DNA from 3 places in the Heyndrickxia acidicola genome. Region 3 is predicted to be linked to each of the others. Evidence: riboswitches for the same ligand, from Rfam matches in the RefSeq annotation. Region 3 holds a riboswitch; each other region holds the start of a gene.
What was found. Region 3 has a riboswitch for S-adenosylmethionine ahead of mmuP (S-methylmethionine permease). Riboswitches for the same ligand answer to the same signal wherever they lie in the genome.
Positions count from the first base shown of each region.

Region 1: another riboswitch for S-adenosylmethionine. It lies ahead of metK (methionine adenosyltransferase); the one in region 3 lies ahead of mmuP (S-methylmethionine permease).
Region 2: another riboswitch for S-adenosylmethionine. It lies ahead of A5N88_RS03390 (phosphoadenylyl-sulfate reductase); the one in region 3 lies ahead of mmuP (S-methylmethionine permease).

Region 1 covers NZ_KV440953.1:4,713,889-4,720,027, reverse strand. The annotation lists gene asnB (asparagine synthase (glutamine-hydrolyzing)) at 1-1,869, opposite strand, end outside; gene A5N88_RS25250 (hypothetical protein) at 2,267-2,437, shown strand; gene metK (methionine adenosyltransferase) at 2,540-3,736, opposite strand; SAM riboswitch class I at 4,078-4,227, opposite strand; gene pckA (phosphoenolpyruvate carboxykinase (ATP)) at 4,716-6,139, shown strand, end outside.
Region 2 covers NZ_KV440953.1:714,059-720,197, forward strand. The annotation lists gene A5N88_RS03380 (cold-shock protein) at 529-729, shown strand; gene ltaS (lipoteichoic acid synthase) at 1,197-3,209, shown strand; gene A5N88_RS24675 (hypothetical protein) at 3,372-3,542, shown strand; SAM riboswitch class I at 3,751-3,852, shown strand; gene A5N88_RS03390 (phosphoadenylyl-sulfate reductase) at 3,963-4,700, shown strand; gene cysP (sulfate permease) at 4,651-5,775, shown strand; gene sat (sulfate adenylyltransferase) at 5,776-6,139, shown strand, end outside.
Region 3 covers NZ_KV440953.1:3,312,041-3,318,179, reverse strand. The annotation lists gene A5N88_RS15420 (ABC transporter permease) at 1-165, shown strand, start outside; gene A5N88_RS15415 (ABC transporter permease) at 203-1,123, shown strand; gene A5N88_RS15410 (ABC transporter substrate-binding protein) at 1,201-2,898, shown strand; gene A5N88_RS15405 (nuclease-related domain-containing protein) at 3,401-4,306, opposite strand; SAM riboswitch class I at 4,700-4,808, shown strand; gene mmuP (S-methylmethionine permease) at 4,888-6,139, shown strand, end outside.

The DNA.
Region 1 (6,139 bases), 1.4 Mb from region 3:
TTTTTGGAAATCATATTTGCCTTCTAAATAAATGGAATGCCAAATCATGAAGATCAGGACTGTCCAGATTTTACGGCTGTAGTCCATTTTACCCTGACAATGGTCTTCCAGCAGCTGAAGTACATATTTTTTATTTAAAATATGATCGGTTTGGCTATCGCGGATAATTTGCTTTGCCCAATCATTCATTTCGTCCTTTAGCCAATGGCGGATCGGCACAGGGAACCCTAACTTTTTACGATTTAAAACATGATCAGGAACAATTCCTTCAGCCGCTTTACGAAGAATATATTTCGTTGTATTATTAGCTGTTTTTAAGCTTGTTGGAATTTTTGAAGCCACCTTGAAAACTTCTTTATCCAAGAACGGTACACGAAGCTCAAGCGAATTTGCCATCGTTGTTTTATCGGCTTTCAACAGGATATCGCCGCGCATCCACGTATGGATATCAATATACTGCATGCGGTCAACAGGATCGTATCCGATTGTTTCCTTATACAAAGGATTTGTAATATCCGTATAATCGAGCCTGTTATTATATTTTACAAGCAGCTGCTTCTTTTCTGCTTCTGTAAACATTTTGGCATTACCAATATAACGCTTTTCCATTGGCGTTACACCGCGCTCAATGAAGCTCTTCCCTTTTGCACCTTCAGGCATGACTTTTGCAAGAGCGGAAAGAAGGGATTTTCCAACACCCGGAATTTTATTGAATACTTCCAGTGATTGAGGTTCACGGTAGATGTTATAGCCTCCGAATAATTCGTCTGCCCCTTCGCCTGATAATACAGCTTTAACATGCTTCCTGGCTTCGCGCGCTACAAAATAAAGCGGCACCAGTGCAGGGTCAGCAAGAGGGTCATCCAAATGCCAGACAATCCGCGGCAGCTCGTTCATATATTCTTCAGGAGTGATAACATAATTAATATTTTCCACTCCAAGCTTTTCAGCTGTTTCTTTCGCTACATCAATTTCACTGAATCCATTGCGTTCAAATCCCACGGAGAAAGTTTTAATGCTTGGGTTGAACTGCTTAGCAATAGACGCAATAATAGACGAATCGATTCCGCCTGAAAGGAAAGAGCCTACAGGAACGTCTGGATCGCTGATCATATGAGAATTTACAGAATCAAAGAGAACATCTCTTATTTCTTTAACAAATTCATCCTCTGATTTTTGTACCGGCTTAAAGGAAGCCTTCCAGAACCGCTCAATCTTCATTGGCTTTCCAAGCTTCTTAATGAAGTAGTGTCCAGGCTCAAGCTTTTGAATGCCGTCTGTCATTGTATATGGCTCAGGCACAAATTGATAGGTCATGTAATACTGAACAGCATCGTAGTTAAGCACATCATTTTTCATGGCTAGCAATATACTTTTCTTTTCAGAACCAAAGAAAGTCCGGTTTTCTTCTTCACGGTAGAAGAATGGCTTTATGCCAAAATGATCACGGGCTCCATACAAGGATTGTTCCTGTTTGTCCCAAATAACAAAGGCGAACATACCGCGTAATCTTTCAACTGTTTTTTCTTTGATTTTGCTGTATAGTGCAACAATAACTTCAGTATCGGAAGAAGTTTCAAACTTCAAGCCGGCATCCATCAGTTCTTTTCTTATTTCTGCATAGTTGTAAATCTCTCCATTGAAGACAATCCAGTAACGTTCATTTTCATAAGTCAACGGCTGATGGCCCGCTTCCAGGTCAATAAAGCTCAGTCTGCGAAAACCGAACTGGATATGTTCATCCTCATAGAACCCTTCATCATCAGGTCCGCGGTGCGTAATAATATTATTCATATTTTTAAACAACTGCTGATCGTTGTTTGTCCGTTCAAATGCTTTGTCATGTATGCATCCAATAAATCCACACATATGTAGGTCACCTGCTTTAATTAAGGATAGTTTAATGGTACGGCCTTTCAATACTCTCATTATAAGTATTTTAAACGCCGTTTATAAATTTTGTGAAATTCAGAACGATGTCCGCTCCCTAAGTAAACATTTCGAAAAGAAAATAAGATACCTGGGGGTCTTAAAAAGGATTGTGACAAAAAACACAAACCATGTAAAGAGATTTTTTTATAAAAGTTGTCATAAAAAAATGCACTTTATAATACTACCACTTTTCATCCAGATTTGCAGTAGACATTTACCCGTATTTCCTTCTTGTTTAGAAAACAGTCGCTTGTTTTGAGCGAAAAGATTAAACGGGGCGTATGGGACATAGGAAGTTTGATTTGGCTGCCATGGTGCGATAGGTCTAATAACCATGGCTTGGCACAGAGACGGCTTCATGCTGGAGGTGAAGGAAAATTCACTTCGTAAATCGCTCAAATTGGTCTTCATGTTGGCAATGAAGGACCAAACCACTTGGTCCAAAGCCTATTTTGGCCTTCATGACGGCGATGAAGGACTTTTCCTCTTCACCAATCCACTCTAACGTCCTTCATCCAGATCAGAAGTACTTTTTCTCTAGTTCGATCCCCCATTCCAGCCATAGAAAAAAGGAGTTACAATTTGACTTGTAACTCCTTTACCTTTATTACTTAGTTAATTCACGAAGTGCATCTACTTTATCTGTACGTTCCCAAGGAAGGTCTACGTCTGTGCGTCCAAAGTGTCCGTAAGCAGCTGTTTGCTTATAGATAGGACGGCGAAGATCAAGCATTTTAATGATGCCTGCGGGGCGAAGGTCGAAGCTTGAACGAACTGCATCAATTAATGCATCCTCTGACACAGTACCTGTTCCAAATGTATCAACTGCAATGGATACCGGCTGCGCCACACCAATTGCATACGCAAGCTGAACCTCACATTTTTCAGCCAATCCGGCAGCAACGATATTTTTCGCTACGTATCTTGCAGCGTATGCAGCTGAACGGTCAACCTTTGTAGGATCTTTACCGGAGAATGCACCGCCTCCGTGGCGAGCGTATCCGCCGTAAGTGTCAACAATGATCTTACGTCCTGTTAAACCAGCATCTCCTTGTGGTCCGCCAATAACAAAACGGCCGGTTGGATTAATGAAATACTTTGTATTTTCATCGATTAGCTCACTAGGCACAACTGGATTGATAACAAATTCTTTAACATCCTTTTGAATTTGTTCAAGAGTAGTTTCAGGGTTATGCTGTGTAGAAATGACAATGGTATCAATACGAACAGGCTTATCGTTTTCATCATACTCTACTGTAACCTGTGTTTTTGCATCTGGACGAAGGTAAGTTAAAATTTCTTCTTTACGAACCTCAGCGATACGGCGTGCAAGCTTATGAGAAAGAGAAATTGGAAGAGGCATTAGTTCCTCTGTCTCGTTGCAGGCAAAACCAAACATTAGACCTTGGTCACCCGCACCAATCGCTTCGATTTGCTCTTCAGTCATTTGTCCTTCACGTGCTTCAAGTGCCTGGTCGACACCCATCGCAATATCCGGAGACTGTTCATCAATAGAGGTTAATACTGCGCATGTTTCAGCATCAAAGCCGTATTTTGCACGAGTATAGCCAATTCCTTTAATTGTTTCACGTACAATTTTTGGAATATCCACATAAGTACTTGTTGTAATTTCACCGGCAACAAGAACAAGGCCTGTTGTAACAGAAGTTTCACATGCTACACGAGCATTCGCATCCTTTTCAAGAATCGCATCTAAAATTGAATCGGAAATCTGGTCACAAATTTTATCAGGATGCCCTTCGGTAACTGATTCAGATGTAAATAAGCGACGTTTGTTTGACATCTTTCTTCCTCCCTTGAATGGAATTCACAGGCTAATACCTCCTGTGGATCAGTTCTATATTTAGTTCACGGTACTCATTTCCCTAATAGTATGAAATAAACATCGGATTTTTATCATGCTGGTTTTCGCATAGATTGTTGCTTTTTGTACAATGACTAAGTTGCTCTTAAAAAAGGTTTGCAAACCCAGCCTTGTGTTTTAAATGTAACAACAACGCTTATTACGAAAGCCCTTTAAAAAAATCCAGCCCAATAGAGGTTATGCGCTTTTTTCCATAAATAAAAACCTTTCCCTGTGCTTAGCTAATGAGGAAAGGTTTAGATCAAAAATCGCGCCTTTCACTCTTATCGTTCAAGGATTGAACCTTGCAACAGTTAGCACCTTTGCCTAGATAAGCTTTGGCATCCTTTAGAAAAGAATGTATTGGCTGTACCTAGAGGCAGGTTGCTGGGTTTCATCGGGTCAGTCCCTCCACCAGCTCGGGATAAGAGTATCCGTACAAGGTAAAATCATACTCAATTTGACATGGAGTGTCAATAAATAAATGAGAGAAGATAAAAACAATTTTATTTGGAACCTTCTTATTACCTTGTCCCTTATGAAAAGAAATATATTCATAATATGTCCCAAGTTCTTTATAATAGGTTCTATTAAAATTTCTAAATTGAAAACTGCTCGTTTTTTAGCTCATTTTACAGCAGAGCTGAAAGGCGTGTGAAACCAACGTTTCACACGAATGAGCTAAAAAACAACAAAGTCCCATATTAAAATAGAACAAATCCTACCATAAGCGTTCATTGCTTTCATTTCAATAGCCACCCTGAAAATGTTTTCCAATTATATAAGTCAAAATACCTTTTTGCGATAGCACAAATAAAAAAACAAATAAATAGTATAGATTATTATTTCAAATGTGTTATACTAATTACATGCAGAGCAATCATTAAACAAATATCTAGAAAAAGGAAGGTTAATATCGATGAATTCATTGGATATCTCAAATGAAATATCTGAATTATTAAATGGCCCTAATGTATATACGCAGCTATCTGTACCTCAATTAGTTGAAAGGGTCCTGTCAAGAAAAGAAGCAATATTAACCTCAACCGGTGCGGTTTGTGCAGAAACAGGCAAATACACCGGCCGGTCACCCAAAGATAAATATATTGTAGAGGAAGACGCTACAAAGGATAAAATAGATTGGGGAACGGTTAATCAGCCTATTTCCTCAGAAGTATTTGATCGTCTCTATCATAAAATGGTCAGCTTTCTTCAAAATAAGGAAGAAGTGTTTGTTTTTAAAGGCTTTGCCGGTGCAGACAGGAGCTACAGACTGCCTATTCAGGTCATTAATGAGTATGCATGGCATAACCTTTTTGCCCATCAGTTATTTATTCGCCCTACGGAAGAAGAGCTTCCTTTCCATCAGGCGGAATTTACTATCCTATCCGCCCCTACCTTTAAAGCGGTTCCAGAAGTGGATGGTACAAAATCTGAAACCTTTATCATTATCTCCTTTGAGCGCCGCATCATCCTGATTGGCGGGACAGAGTATGCTGGAGAAATGAAAAAGGGGATCTTCTCCATCATGAATTATCTTCTTCCGGAAAAAGGATCCTTGCCAATGCACTGCTCAGCAAACGTGGGGCCGGAAGGAGATGTAGCTCTTTTCTTCGGATTATCCGGTACAGGAAAGACCACATTATCTGCGGATCCAAACCGGAAACTGATTGGCGATGATGAGCATGGATGGTCTCCAAATGGCGTCTTTAATATAGAAGGCGGATGCTACGCAAAATGCATTGACTTATCCAGAGAAAAGGAACCTCAAATCTATGATGCCATTCGCTTTGGCTCCGTTCTCGAGAATGTAGTGGTTCATCAGGATACTCGTGTTCCAGACTATTCAGACCAATCCTTAACGGAAAATACGAGGGCTGCTTATCCACTTCAAGCGATTGATAACATTATTGATCCAAGTGTGGCCGGCCACCCGAACACCATCATTTTTCTAACTGCTGATGCATCCGGCGTACTGCCTCCTATCAGCAAGCTTACAAAAGAGCAGGCAATGTATCATTTTCTAAGCGGCTATACATCCAAGCTTGCAGGGACAGAACGCGGAATCACATCGCCTCAGGCAACTTTTTCCGCATGCTTTGGCTCACCGTTCCTTCCTCTTGAGCCAACTGTCTATGCTGAATTGCTAGGGAAGAAAATTGAAGAGCATGGAGTACAGGTGTTCCTTGTCAATACAGGCTGGACTGGCGGAGAGTATGGTGTTGGAAGCAGAATGAAGCTGAGCTATACTCGTGCTATGGTGCATGCTGCTTTAGAGGGCGAGCTAAATCATGTGGAAACTGTAAAGGATGAGATATTTGGCTTGCACATTCCTGTTCAGGT
Region 2 (6,139 bases), 2.6 Mb from region 3:
TGATGATCAAAGGAAGAGTCAGTTTATACTTGGCTCATCTTTTTTCTTGTTGGGATTGTTAATGGACACTATTGCTTTTTAGTTCATTTTACAGTAAAGAAAGGAACCCTCCAGCTATGTTGAAAGGCGTGTGAAACGACCGTTTCACACGAATGAGCTAAAAAACGAGCAGTTAACAACATTAAATTTAACACAGCCCTGTTTTTTACTGTTCCTGTATTTATTTAACTATTTTCATTCTTGTCATAATTGTGTAGACAATATTAGTCAAAAACCTTGATTTTTTTCCTTAATTTAATTAAAATACAGATAAAGCAATATAAAGCGTTTGCAATAACTTGATAAATGAAAAAATGAGTTATGCAATCTACTATATTTATTTCTTCCTGAGTGACAGGAAAAGGAGGAATCGTTCACATATTATAAAGAGTCTCTACTCCTATGTGGATGCTCTCTATAATATGTGAATTTTTATTTACTCAGTAGATATTAGTTCCATATTAAAAAATTTTTGGAGGTTGTCTATTCATGACTCAAGGTACAGTTAAATGGTTTAACAGCGAAAAAGGCTTTGGCTTTATTGAAGTCGAAGGTGGAAATGATGTGTTTGTACACTATAGCTCCATTACTGGAGAAGGGTACAAAACACTTGAAGAAGGCCAACGCGTGGAATTTAATATTGTTGAAGGCCAACGCGGACCTCAAGCGGACAATGTAGTAAAACTTTAATTATTTGATGTAAAGCTGCCCTTTAAAAAGGCAGCTTTTTTGTGCATAATTTAAACAAGTTTTAATGGATCTATGGTAATATTAAATAGGTTCTCTAACTGGTAAACATTTCTGGACTGTCCGATTTATATTTTTTTCTTAATCGTATTTAATCGTATTATAATTAGGATATGTGGAAACATAAAATTATATTTCTTCTGTTTTATGGATATAATGGTTTAAAGCTAAAACCTGTTCGGGGAGATAAGGATAGTCGCTTGGAGTTATCTTGAGGAGATACATAGCAGGCAGGAATATACATATTATGCAAGGACGGGTTGACAACCTGAGTCTTTCGTGTGAAACTTGATTTTTCACCGTAAAGTATTAAAATGGTTCAGTATGTATCAGATCTTCGAATTTATTTATAACTAGAAGCGAACAACTTGAAACCTTAGCGTCTTTTATGACGAATAGGAGGCAGTACTATGAAAGACATTTTTTTTAAGATTCAAAGTTTGCTAAATAAGAAGCTGTCGTTCTTCTTTTTAGCAGTTATACTGTTTTGGCTAAAGACCTATGCCGTCTATTTGGCAGAATTTAATCTTGGCATTACGGATATTGTACAGACTTTTCTCTTATTCGTAAATCCAATCAGCTCGGCATTATTCTTTCTGGGGATTGCGCTTCTATTTAAAGGGAGAAAGCGTACGGTTGCTATTATAGTCATTAATTTATTTTTATCCATTATTCTTTACGCAAATGTATGTTATTATCGTTTTTTTAACGATTTTATTACATTGCCGGTTCTTGCACAATCCAAGAACTATGGAGATGTTGGCGGCAGTGCAGTAGCATTAATGAAACCATACGACATATTATACTTTTTAGATACCATTATCCTTTTGGTTTTATTGATATTTAAAAAAGTTGAAAATTATACTGGGAAACTGAATCGTCGTATGATTACTGGAGTTTTTGCTGCAGCTATTTCTATTTTTATCGTTAATTTAGGCATTGCCGAAATTAATCGTCCAGAGCTTTTATCAAGAACGTTTGACCGTAACTACATTGTAAAGTATCTAGGGCTGTACAACTATACAATTTATGATGCTGCTCAGACGACAATGACGTCCGCTCAAAGGGCTTTTGCGGACAGCAGCGATATTGTAGATGTGCAAAATTATTTGAAAGCAAATAAGACCGATCCAAATCCCAAATTGTTCGGAAAAGCAAAAGGAATGAATGTGATTTTTGTATCAATGGAATCCTTTCAAAACTTTGTGATAAACCAAAAAATAGGGGGACAAGAGGTAACTCCTTTTTTAAATAAATTGACTCATGACCCAAATACATTTTATTTTGATAACTTTTTCCATCAGACCGGACAGGGTAAAACATCTGATGCTGAATTCATGATGGAAAATGGCTTGTTTCCATTATCAAACGGTGCTGTTTTCACTTTGAAAGCGATGAATACGTACCAGGCGACTCCTGCCATACTCAATACAAAGGGATATTCCTCTGCTGTATTTCATGGGAATTATAAAACATTCTGGAATCGGGATGAAATGTACAAATCGCTTGGATACGACCGTTTCTTTGATGCAAGCTACTTTGATATGAGCACAAAAAATACGATTAATTATGGCATGGAAGATAAGCCATTCTTCAAAGAGGCTATGCCTTATTTAAAAAACTTCCCTCAGCCATTCTATACAAAATTCATTACACTTTCGAATCATTTTCCGTTTGAATTAAGGGATAAATCATCTTTCCCTTCTGCCAATACAGGTGATTCAATTGTTGATAATTATTTCAAAACTGCCAACTATATGGATCAGTCTTTGGAACAATTCTTTACGTATTTAAAGCAATCAGGCTTGTATGACCATACCGTCATTGTCATGTATGGTGACCATTATGGTTTATCTGACAGCCATGATGCTGCTTTGGCAAAGGTATTGGGCAAGAAAACCATTAGTCCTTTTGATAGTGCACAGCTCCAGCGTGTACCATTATTCATTCATGTTCCTGGAGTAAAGGGAAAAATTGAACATACCTATGGCGGAGAAGTGGACGTACGTTCTACAATCTTACATTTACTTGGAATAGATACGAAGAATTACATCGACTTTGGCTCCGATTTATTATCAAAAGATCATGACCAGGTTGTACCTTTTAGGAATGGTGACTATGTTTCACCGAATTATACACAGGTAAAAGGAATTTGCTATAGTAATTCGACCGGAGCCAGTGTGGATCCGAATCAATGTTTGAAAAATGACAACATTATCAAAACAAAGCTTAATATGTCTGATAAAGTTGTAAACGATGACTTGCTTCGTTTTTATACGCCGCCGGGATTCACTCCGATAAACCGGGAAGATTATGATTACACTTCTGATCAAAGGATAAATCCTGTGCCAGGACAAATAAATTCTAAAAAAACAATAGTTCCTAATAAAAACAATTCGCCACATTCGACTACAAAAAAATAAGTTAAAGCAGCTGCACTGGCAGCTGCTTTTTTGAATTTAGTACATGAATAAAAATATATAAATCGAATCCCTTTTCCCAAGATTTTAGAGGGTAATGGGAGGTTCGAGAGTTTAAGGATAAACCATAAAGCAAAACATAGGACAAGAAAGGGGGGATCCATCGTGGGTAAAAACAAACGAAAGATAAGGCAGGAAAGTTTAAACAGTTTATGGAATCCAACTCAGGAAGGGCACTTCATGGATGATTTGGAGGAAGTTGAAAGGCTTGGTCATCAAGGTGAAAAGTCAAACCATTCATTATCTAGCAATACACAGCAAAAGACTGAACGATAAAAGTTCAGTCTTTTAGGTTAAAAGCTGGTGGTAGATAACGACTTGGACTAGTAACGAGTAAGCATGGAAATAAATTTATTGTGCTGCATTTATTTATTCTTATAAACGTATAATTAACTGAATTAGGCAAAAATGAAGATAATACAAATTTATTATTGACTGAATTGACAGAAGGATATAAAATATCAACAAGTTGAATAAAATATATACCTTATCTAGAGAGGTGGAGGGATAGGCCCTGCGAAACCTCGGCAACAGATTCTTGTTGAAAACTGTGCCAATTCCTACAGGTTTTCCTGAGAGATAAGCGGATGAAAATCACTGTTAAAATGTGGATGACGTCTTCTTACTGTTGGGTGAGAAGACGTTTTTATTTATCAAAATCCTAGTAAACAAATATGAAAGAGAGGTTAAAATGCATTGAGAAATGAACAAGCGTTAACTTATGACAGGTTTCTTGAAGACCCCTTCCAAGAGTTGGAACCGACAGATGCTACAAAAGGAGCCTTAAGGGTTTTAAACTGGGCTTATAAGGAATTTGGTGAATCCATTATTTATTCATGCAGTTTTGGTGCTGAAGGGATGGTTCTGATTGATCTTATTTCAAAGGTAAAGAAAGATGCCAAAATTGTATTCCTGGATACAGATGTACATTTTTCAGAAACCTATGCCCTAATTGAAAAGGTGAAAGGAAAGTACCCAGAGCTCAATATCCAGTTAAAAAAACCTCATTTGACTCTCGATCAGCAAGCCCAGCAGTATGGTTCTGCTTTATGGCTTAGGGATCCTGATCAATGCTGTAACATTCGTAAGATTAAACCGTTGGAAGAAACCCTGCAGGGCGCTGCCGCTTGGATTTCGGGACTAAGAAGAGATCAATCCGTTAGCAGAGGCAAAACGAATTTTGTAAATAAGGATGAACGTTTTCACTCTATCAAGGTATGTCCTTTGATTCATTGGTCATGGGGTGATGTATGGAAATATATCCGAGAAAACAACTTGCCTTACAATGAATTGCATGATAACGGCTATCCAAGTATCGGCTGTTTTCCATGCACTCGTGCAGTGAGTTCCGGTGAAAATACCCGTGAAGGAAGATGGGCTGGGATTGGCAAAACGGAATGCGGCTTACATACAGCACCTATTGAGGGACAATAAAATGCTTGTGGTGATATTGTCTTTCGTGATGGCTTACTTCTTTGCTTATAACATTGGAGCAAGCGGCTCTGCAGCCTCTATGAGTGTATCCTATGGTTCTGGGGTGATTAAGCGGAAGATGATTGCTCTGCTTGTATGTTCTCTTGCACTGTTTGCGGGAGCGATTTTTGGCAGCGGTGCGGTTGTAAAAACGCTGAGCAAGTCTATCATTCCGGAGAAAGTTATTACACCGGAAGTTGTTTTAATCATCTTAATTTCTTCAGCTGGAACCCTATTTATCGCAAACCTGTTAAGTATCCCTCTGTCAACCAGTGAAGTAACAGTAGGGGCAATTGTGGGTGCGGGACTGGCGTTTCAATCTCTTCACGCAGAAAAGCTATTGACGATTGTTTTTTTCTGGATTGCAGTACCTGTTTCAGCAATGCTTGTCACATACTTACTTGTAAAAGGCGGGAGGTTTATAAATATCCCAAAGGAAGTCAATCCAAAGTGGAGAAGAGCTGGTTCTATTCTTTTAATACTGGCTGGGAGCCTTGAAGCATATGCAGCAGGAATGAATAATGTCGGAAATGCGATTGGTCCTTTAGTTGGGGCAGGCCTTGTACCGATTAAAACAGGGATTTTTACAGGAGCCATCTTTATGGTCTTAGGAGTATTATCTCTTGGAGGTCGTGTGATTGAAACCAGCGCCAAAAAAATTGTCAAGATATCAGTCCCTAATGGAATTGCCATTTCAGGTGTTTCAGGCATTATGGTCACATTTGCTTCACTCTATGGTTTGCCTATTCCGATTACACAGGTCACCACATCAGCTATAGCAGGAGTAAGTGCTGCTAAAAATGGAAAGGAGATTTGGAAGCAGCCCATTGTGTTTTTAATTGTAAGAATCTGGGTCGTATCTCCAGTATTATCGATGGTTACTGCATATTTTCTGATACAGCTTTGTTTACGGCATAATTTTTATACAACAGTTGTTGTCCTATCCGTTATCCTGGCTACTCTATTCACAGCAAGCCTTGCAAAAACCGGTTCAAAGCAATTGAAAAGCGATATGAAAAAAAGGGAGGCATTATAAATGACATTTATCAAACCACATGGCGGAAAATTAGTTAACCAGATTGCAGAGGAAAGCTACAGTCCATTCGCACAGCATGACATTGAGCTTGATTCAATGGCTTTAAGTGACTTGGAGCTAATTTCAAATGGAGCCTACAGCCCATTAAAGGGATTTATGAACAAGGATGACTACGAGGCTGTAGTTGAGTCGATGCACTTAGCATCAGGGCTTGCTTGGAGTATTCCTGTCACCCTTCCTGTTGCAGAAGGAAAAGCCAGGGCTTTAAAGCCGGGTGATACCGCTGTTTTGAAAAAGGATGGAATTATCTATGGCTATATCGAAATAAATGAGGTGTATAAACCGGATAAAGAAAAAGAGGCAG
Region 3 (6,139 bases):
ACTCCGAGCTGGGGAAATATGATTAACGAAGGGCTGCAGGCTTACCAGTATGCCCCGTGGATTTTATGGTATCCGGGTATTGCACTTTTGCTTTCTGTACTTGGCTTTAACTTATTAGGGGATGGACTGCGTGATATTTTAGACCCTCATAATGTTACACATTAAGTTTCCGTTTGTATTTTGCTAAAAAGGAGGAATAAGCGTGGCTTCCTATATTGTCCGCCGTTTGGGCGGTGCCCTAATTGTTGTATTTGGTATTTCAGTCGTAACATTCCTGCTGGTCTATGCCATTCCCTCTGATCCAGCCCGCATGATTGCCGGACAGAAGGCTACCCCTCAAGTAATCGCACAAATAAGGCATAATCTTGGCTTGGATCAGCCTTTAATTATTCAATATATTCATTATTTATGGAAGCTTGTGCAAGGCAATCTTGGCACGTCTTATATCTATAACCAGCCGGTTGGGACCCTGATTGGACAGCGGCTTGGGCCTACACTATTATTAGCGCTTGGCTGCTGGATTGCAGAGCTTATCATTGGAATACCGCTGGGGATTTACACAGCAAGGAGAGCTAGGAAGAAAAGCGACTATTTTGTCAGTTCCCTTGCACTTGTCGGAATTTCTTTGCCGGTTTTCTGGCTGGGATTGTTGTTATTGTATTGGCTGGGTTACAAGCTTCCGATCTTCCCGCTTGGCGGCAGCAGCGGGTTCCAAAGCTTGATTTTGCCATCTCTTACGTATGGAGTTACAGGTGCTGCCTACTATACCCGTTTGTTAAAAGCCTCCATGCTGGAAGTAATGGGCCAGGATTATGTACGCACAGCTAGAGCGAAAGGAGCATCAGAACGGAGGGTCATCTGGAGGCACGTCGTTCGGAATGCATTAATTCCTGTTGTCACATTCGGCGGAATTGATATCGGATACCTATTAACCGGTGTTGTTCTGATTGAAAATACATTTAATTGGAATGGTCTTGGTGTCTTATCCTATGAAGCCATTCCCCAATCCGATATACCCGTTATTATGGGGACTGTTTTATTAACCGCTCTTGTTGTAGTTGCTTTTACTCTTATTGTTGATGTTATTTATGCGTTTGTCGATCCGCGCATTCGGTACAGTTAATTTGTATGCTTGGTGGTCTAATTTACACCACCTGTTGGCATAAACCAAAAATACACATTTATTAAGGGGGAGAAATAATGCCTAAAAAGCGATTTAAAATGGGATTAACCACCATTGCGGCAATCAGCGCATTGGGAGTAGCGTTAGCTGGCTGCGGTTCACAATCTACTTCAACAAGTGCCAGTCCTGCGAACACAGCGAACAGTAAGCCTGTCGAAGGCGGAAACATTTTATTGGACACAGTTTCGAACTTTAAAGATTTGGATCCTGCTCTTTCGTATGATACGACATCAAATGAAGCTGTAACTGAGATGTATGATCAGCTGATAACATACGATAAGAATACTACCAATCTTAAGCCGATGCTGGCAGAAAGCTATACTATTTCCAAGGATGGACTCACATACACCTTTAAAATCCGACAAGGTGCAAAATTCTGGAACGGGGATCCTGTCACTGCCCAATCCTTTGTTGATGAGTTCAAGCGTGTGTTAGATCCTAAAGTTGCTTCACCTGGTGAAGGATTTATTGATCCAATCGTAAAAGGCTCCACAGAATACAACAAGGGCAAAAGCAAAACAATTTCCGGTATTACCACACCAGATGCCAATACACTGGTTATTCAGTTGACAAAGCCGCAGCCGTTCTTCCTTGATGTATTAGCAATGCCTTTCTTCTCTGCGGTTGACCAAACGTACATTAATAAAGTTGGAAATAAATCGTTCGATTCGAATACAGCAATGGGCTCAGGTCCGTTCAAGCTTGCTTCCTACGATGTCAGCCAAATGGTGCTTGAGAAAAATAAAAACTATTGGATGAAAGATAGCCATGGTAATCAACTGCCGTATCTGGATAAAATTACGATTCGAATTAATAAAAATGGTCAATTAGATGCGTTAAACTACCAACAGGGAAAAACAGCGATCATCGGAAATCTGTTCGGTTCTTCCGGTATTCCATCGGCATCGTACCCGCAATTTTTAACAAATCCTAATTTGAAGAAGACTGTTTATTCTGCCGCTCAGAATACCGTTGAATATTTGGGAATGAATAGCAAGGTTGCCCCATTTAATAACCCAAAAGTACGCCAGGCAATCGAATATGCCATCGATAAGAAGAAGATTCTACAGCTCTTGAATGGTCGCGGACAAATCGCAAATCAGCCATTGCCACCAGGAGTTCCAGGTTATGTGAAAGATCTTGCAGCGGATAGCCAATATTCGTATAATCCACAAAAAGCAAAGCAGATGCTTCAAGAAGCAGGGATCAAACCGGGTACATCACTTACGCTCTATAGCTATAATGATCCAGATGAAATGAAAATTTCACAATCTATTCAAAATGACCTGAACGCTGTTGGGTTCGATACAAAAGTAAACGCACCAGATTGGAACACTTTTTTAACTATTAACGAAAAAGGAAATACACAAGGCATTTACACACTTGCCTGGATTGAAGATTTCCCGGATGCTTCTGACTTTTTAAATACATTGTTTAACTCCAGCGAACAACCTGCTAATAACTCTTCCATGTACACGAATAAGCAGGTCGATGCGTGGTTAAATAAAGCGCAAAATGATACCAATCAACAAGAACGTATGGACTTGTATAAGCAGGTGACCGAACAAATCATGAAGGATGCGCCTTGGGTTCCGATGTATTATCCGGTTACTACTTATGCTGCACAAACCTGGGTACACGGTTTCTATATTAGTCCTGTTGTTCCAGATCCTCTTCAATATATTTGGATTGATAAAGATAAGTCACAAAGTTAATTCTTTCTGTAACATTAAAGCTAACACCCCAGGTGGGGTGTTAGCTTTTTGTTTGTTGAGATTTGATGCCGGTTTGCCGTGTGCAGGCAGTACAGAATGATGTTTTCGTTAGGAGATTGGCAACGTAGAAAAAGAGAAAGGGGAGAGTCCTTCATAAGGATGATGAAGGCTAAAACGAGGAAACAGGGAAGCTGAAAAGTCCTTCATAAGGATGATGAAGGCAAAAACGAGGAAACAGGGAAGCTGAAAAGTCCTTCATAAGGATGATGAAGGCCAAAACGTGGAAAAAGAGAAGGTGAAAAGTCCTTCATAAGGATGATGAAGGCTAAAACGAGGAAACAGGGAAGCTGAAAAGTCCTTCATAAGGTCGATGAAGGCCAAAACGAGGAAAAAGAGAAGCTGAAAAGTCGTTCATAAGGTTGATGAAGGCCAAAACCTGGAAAAAAAGAAAGTGAAAGGTCCTTCATAAAGGAAATGAAGGACACAACTCATTATAAAAGATTTATTCGTAAAAAGCCCATTGATGAATTCCGCTTATTTCAAGATTTTTTCCTAAAATCATTCTTATCCTCTTTTTCGATGTCACTGCCTTGCACCACTCGTGAACAATATTGGTTGTAATTTTTTCATTAGGAAAAAGAAGTTTAAATTCTTCTACACTTCGAATGACGGCAGCTGTAACCAATTCTTGATGTCCACAATCATTACAAACACAATTCCTTCCCTCAATAGAAATTGAAAATGAGGAGCACTTATCGCAAGTGATTCCCTTTTGTAAATCATCATAATTATACAATGGTAAAGTTTTAAAAGGAGAGTCATTTATATGCAGTGAAAGTAATTTTTCAGCTAGTATCTCATGTTTTTTATATAACTTTGAAGGTAGTGTATTTAGCTTTTTAAAATAGCTATTAAGCTGAGTAGGAAGAATAAATGGTTTATTGAGAGGTGCTTGGTATAAAGTGAATGCGGGGTTAATAAACACAACAGATGCATTAATAGGAATATTAATTCCAAGGTTTTGAAGTAACTGACGTAACAGTGATTCTCCTTTGCTTAATTGGAGAAGGGGATTACTCATCTCGGTTTGGGGCTTCTTGTAAAATCTATCGGATTCAAAATAAAAATCTCCTTCGAAGTTCTTTACTTCAAACAGATAGATAGTTTCTGAAGTAATAATAAGCGAGTCTATTTGGAACAGGGTGTTATTTAGTTTGAGCAGCAAATCATTTAAGATAAAGCATTCACATTCAAGATTTTCCGTCAAAGAATCAAATAATACCTCTCCTTCATAGCCCTTTTTCAGATTGGAATAATGCTGCTTGTCTTTAACTGATAGATTCATTCGAGTGTTTAAGGATTCTAAAATTACTAATTCAGTAGATTCATTGCGAGTTTTATAAATCATATTTCACATCCTTTACAAATTCTTCAAATTCTAAGTCTATTATAATATATAACGGTAAATCTATTGTAATACTTTATAAATAATTCTCTAAAATTAAAGCCAAATAGCCTAGGGATAGCCAAATTTAAGAGTAATTTAATTAAACATTTGTAGTCAACTTCTTTTTTAAATAGGCTCTTTTCGTAAACTTTGTTGCTATCTGACACGAAAAATGATTAAAATCGAGATTCTGTATTAAAACTTTAAATAACTGACGAAAAGATGCCACGAAGGTAGGCCACATACGAAAAGATTCTTTATACGTAAAGCAACAATCTATGCGAAAACAGCCTTAAAATAAACTGAATTCTCTTGACAATTTATAAGTAGGTTGATAAAGTTATAAAAAAATATTTCTTATCCAGAGAGGTGGAGGGACTGGCCCTATGAAGCCTCAGCAACAGGTCTTTAGCCAAAGACACTGTGCTAATTCCAGCGGGGTGATGATCCTGATAGATAAGAGCGTACGTTTTTATTTGTCAGCAGCGCACTCTTTAATAGAGTGCGTTTTTGCTTTTTCTGGATAGTAAAGGAGAGTAGAGATGGAGAAAAATCAAAAGCAGGATTTTCAGCGTAAAATGACAGCCCGCCATCTAGTTATGCTGTCGCTTGGTGGGGTGATTGGAACGGGACTATTCTTAAGTACTGGGTATACCATTCAGCAAGCAGGTCCATTTGGAACCATACTCTCCTATTTAATTGGAGCGCTAGTCGTTTATCTAGTCATGCTATGTTTAGGAGAGCTTTCTGTTCACATGCCAGAAACGGGTGCATTTCATAGCTATGCAGAAAAATACATTGGACCGGGTACAGGGTACACAGTAGCCTGGTTGTATTGGCTGACATGGACCGTTGCTTTGGGATCTGAGTTTACAGCAGCTGGTTTACTGATGCAAAGGTGGTTTCCATCCATCAATGTGTGGATATGGAGCGCTCTTTTTGCCATTTTAATCTTTGTTTTAAATATAGTAACAGTTAAGATTTTTGCTGAGTCTGAGTTCTGGTTTTCATCTATAAAGGTCATAGCCATTTTGCTTTTTATTATCATTGGAGCAGCAGCAATGACTGGCATTCTTCCAATGGCTCATTCCCAATCAGCTCCTTTCTTGTCTAATTTTAAACAGGACGGCATGTTTCCGCATGGGGCCCTTGCTATTGTCATGACCATGCTTGCCGTTAATTTTGCTTTTTCAGGAACGGAACTCATTGGAATTGCAGCCGGGGAAACGGCAGATCCGGAAAAAACAATACCGAAGGCCATACGTACTACCTTATGGAGATTAATCATCTTTTTTGTCGGCACAATCGTGATTCTGTCTGCGTTACTGCCTTTTTCAGATGCAGGAGTTTTAAAAAGCCCCTTTGTTGCCGTTCTGGACAGAATAGGAGTGCCTTATTCTGCAGACATTATGAACTTTGTCATCCTAATGGCTATTTTATCTGCCGCGAATTCCGGTTTATATGCTTCCTCCAGAATGTTATGGTCTCTTGCTAATAAAAACACGATCTCACCTGTTTTTGCAAAAATAACAAATCGTGGTGTCCCGATCAATGCCGTCATTTTCAGCATGCTGGGAGGGGCATTGGCTTTACTCTCAAGTGTTGTTGCACCGGATACTGTGTATATCGTGCTTGTGTCTATATCAGGCTTGGCAGTTGTTGTTGTCTGGATGAGCATTAGTGCTTCACAGTTTTTATTTCGCAGGAAATATTTGAAGGAAGGCCATTCGATAAAGGATCTGGTCTATTGTACGCCGCTATACCCGCTTATACCTATCGCTTCATTTATCCTGT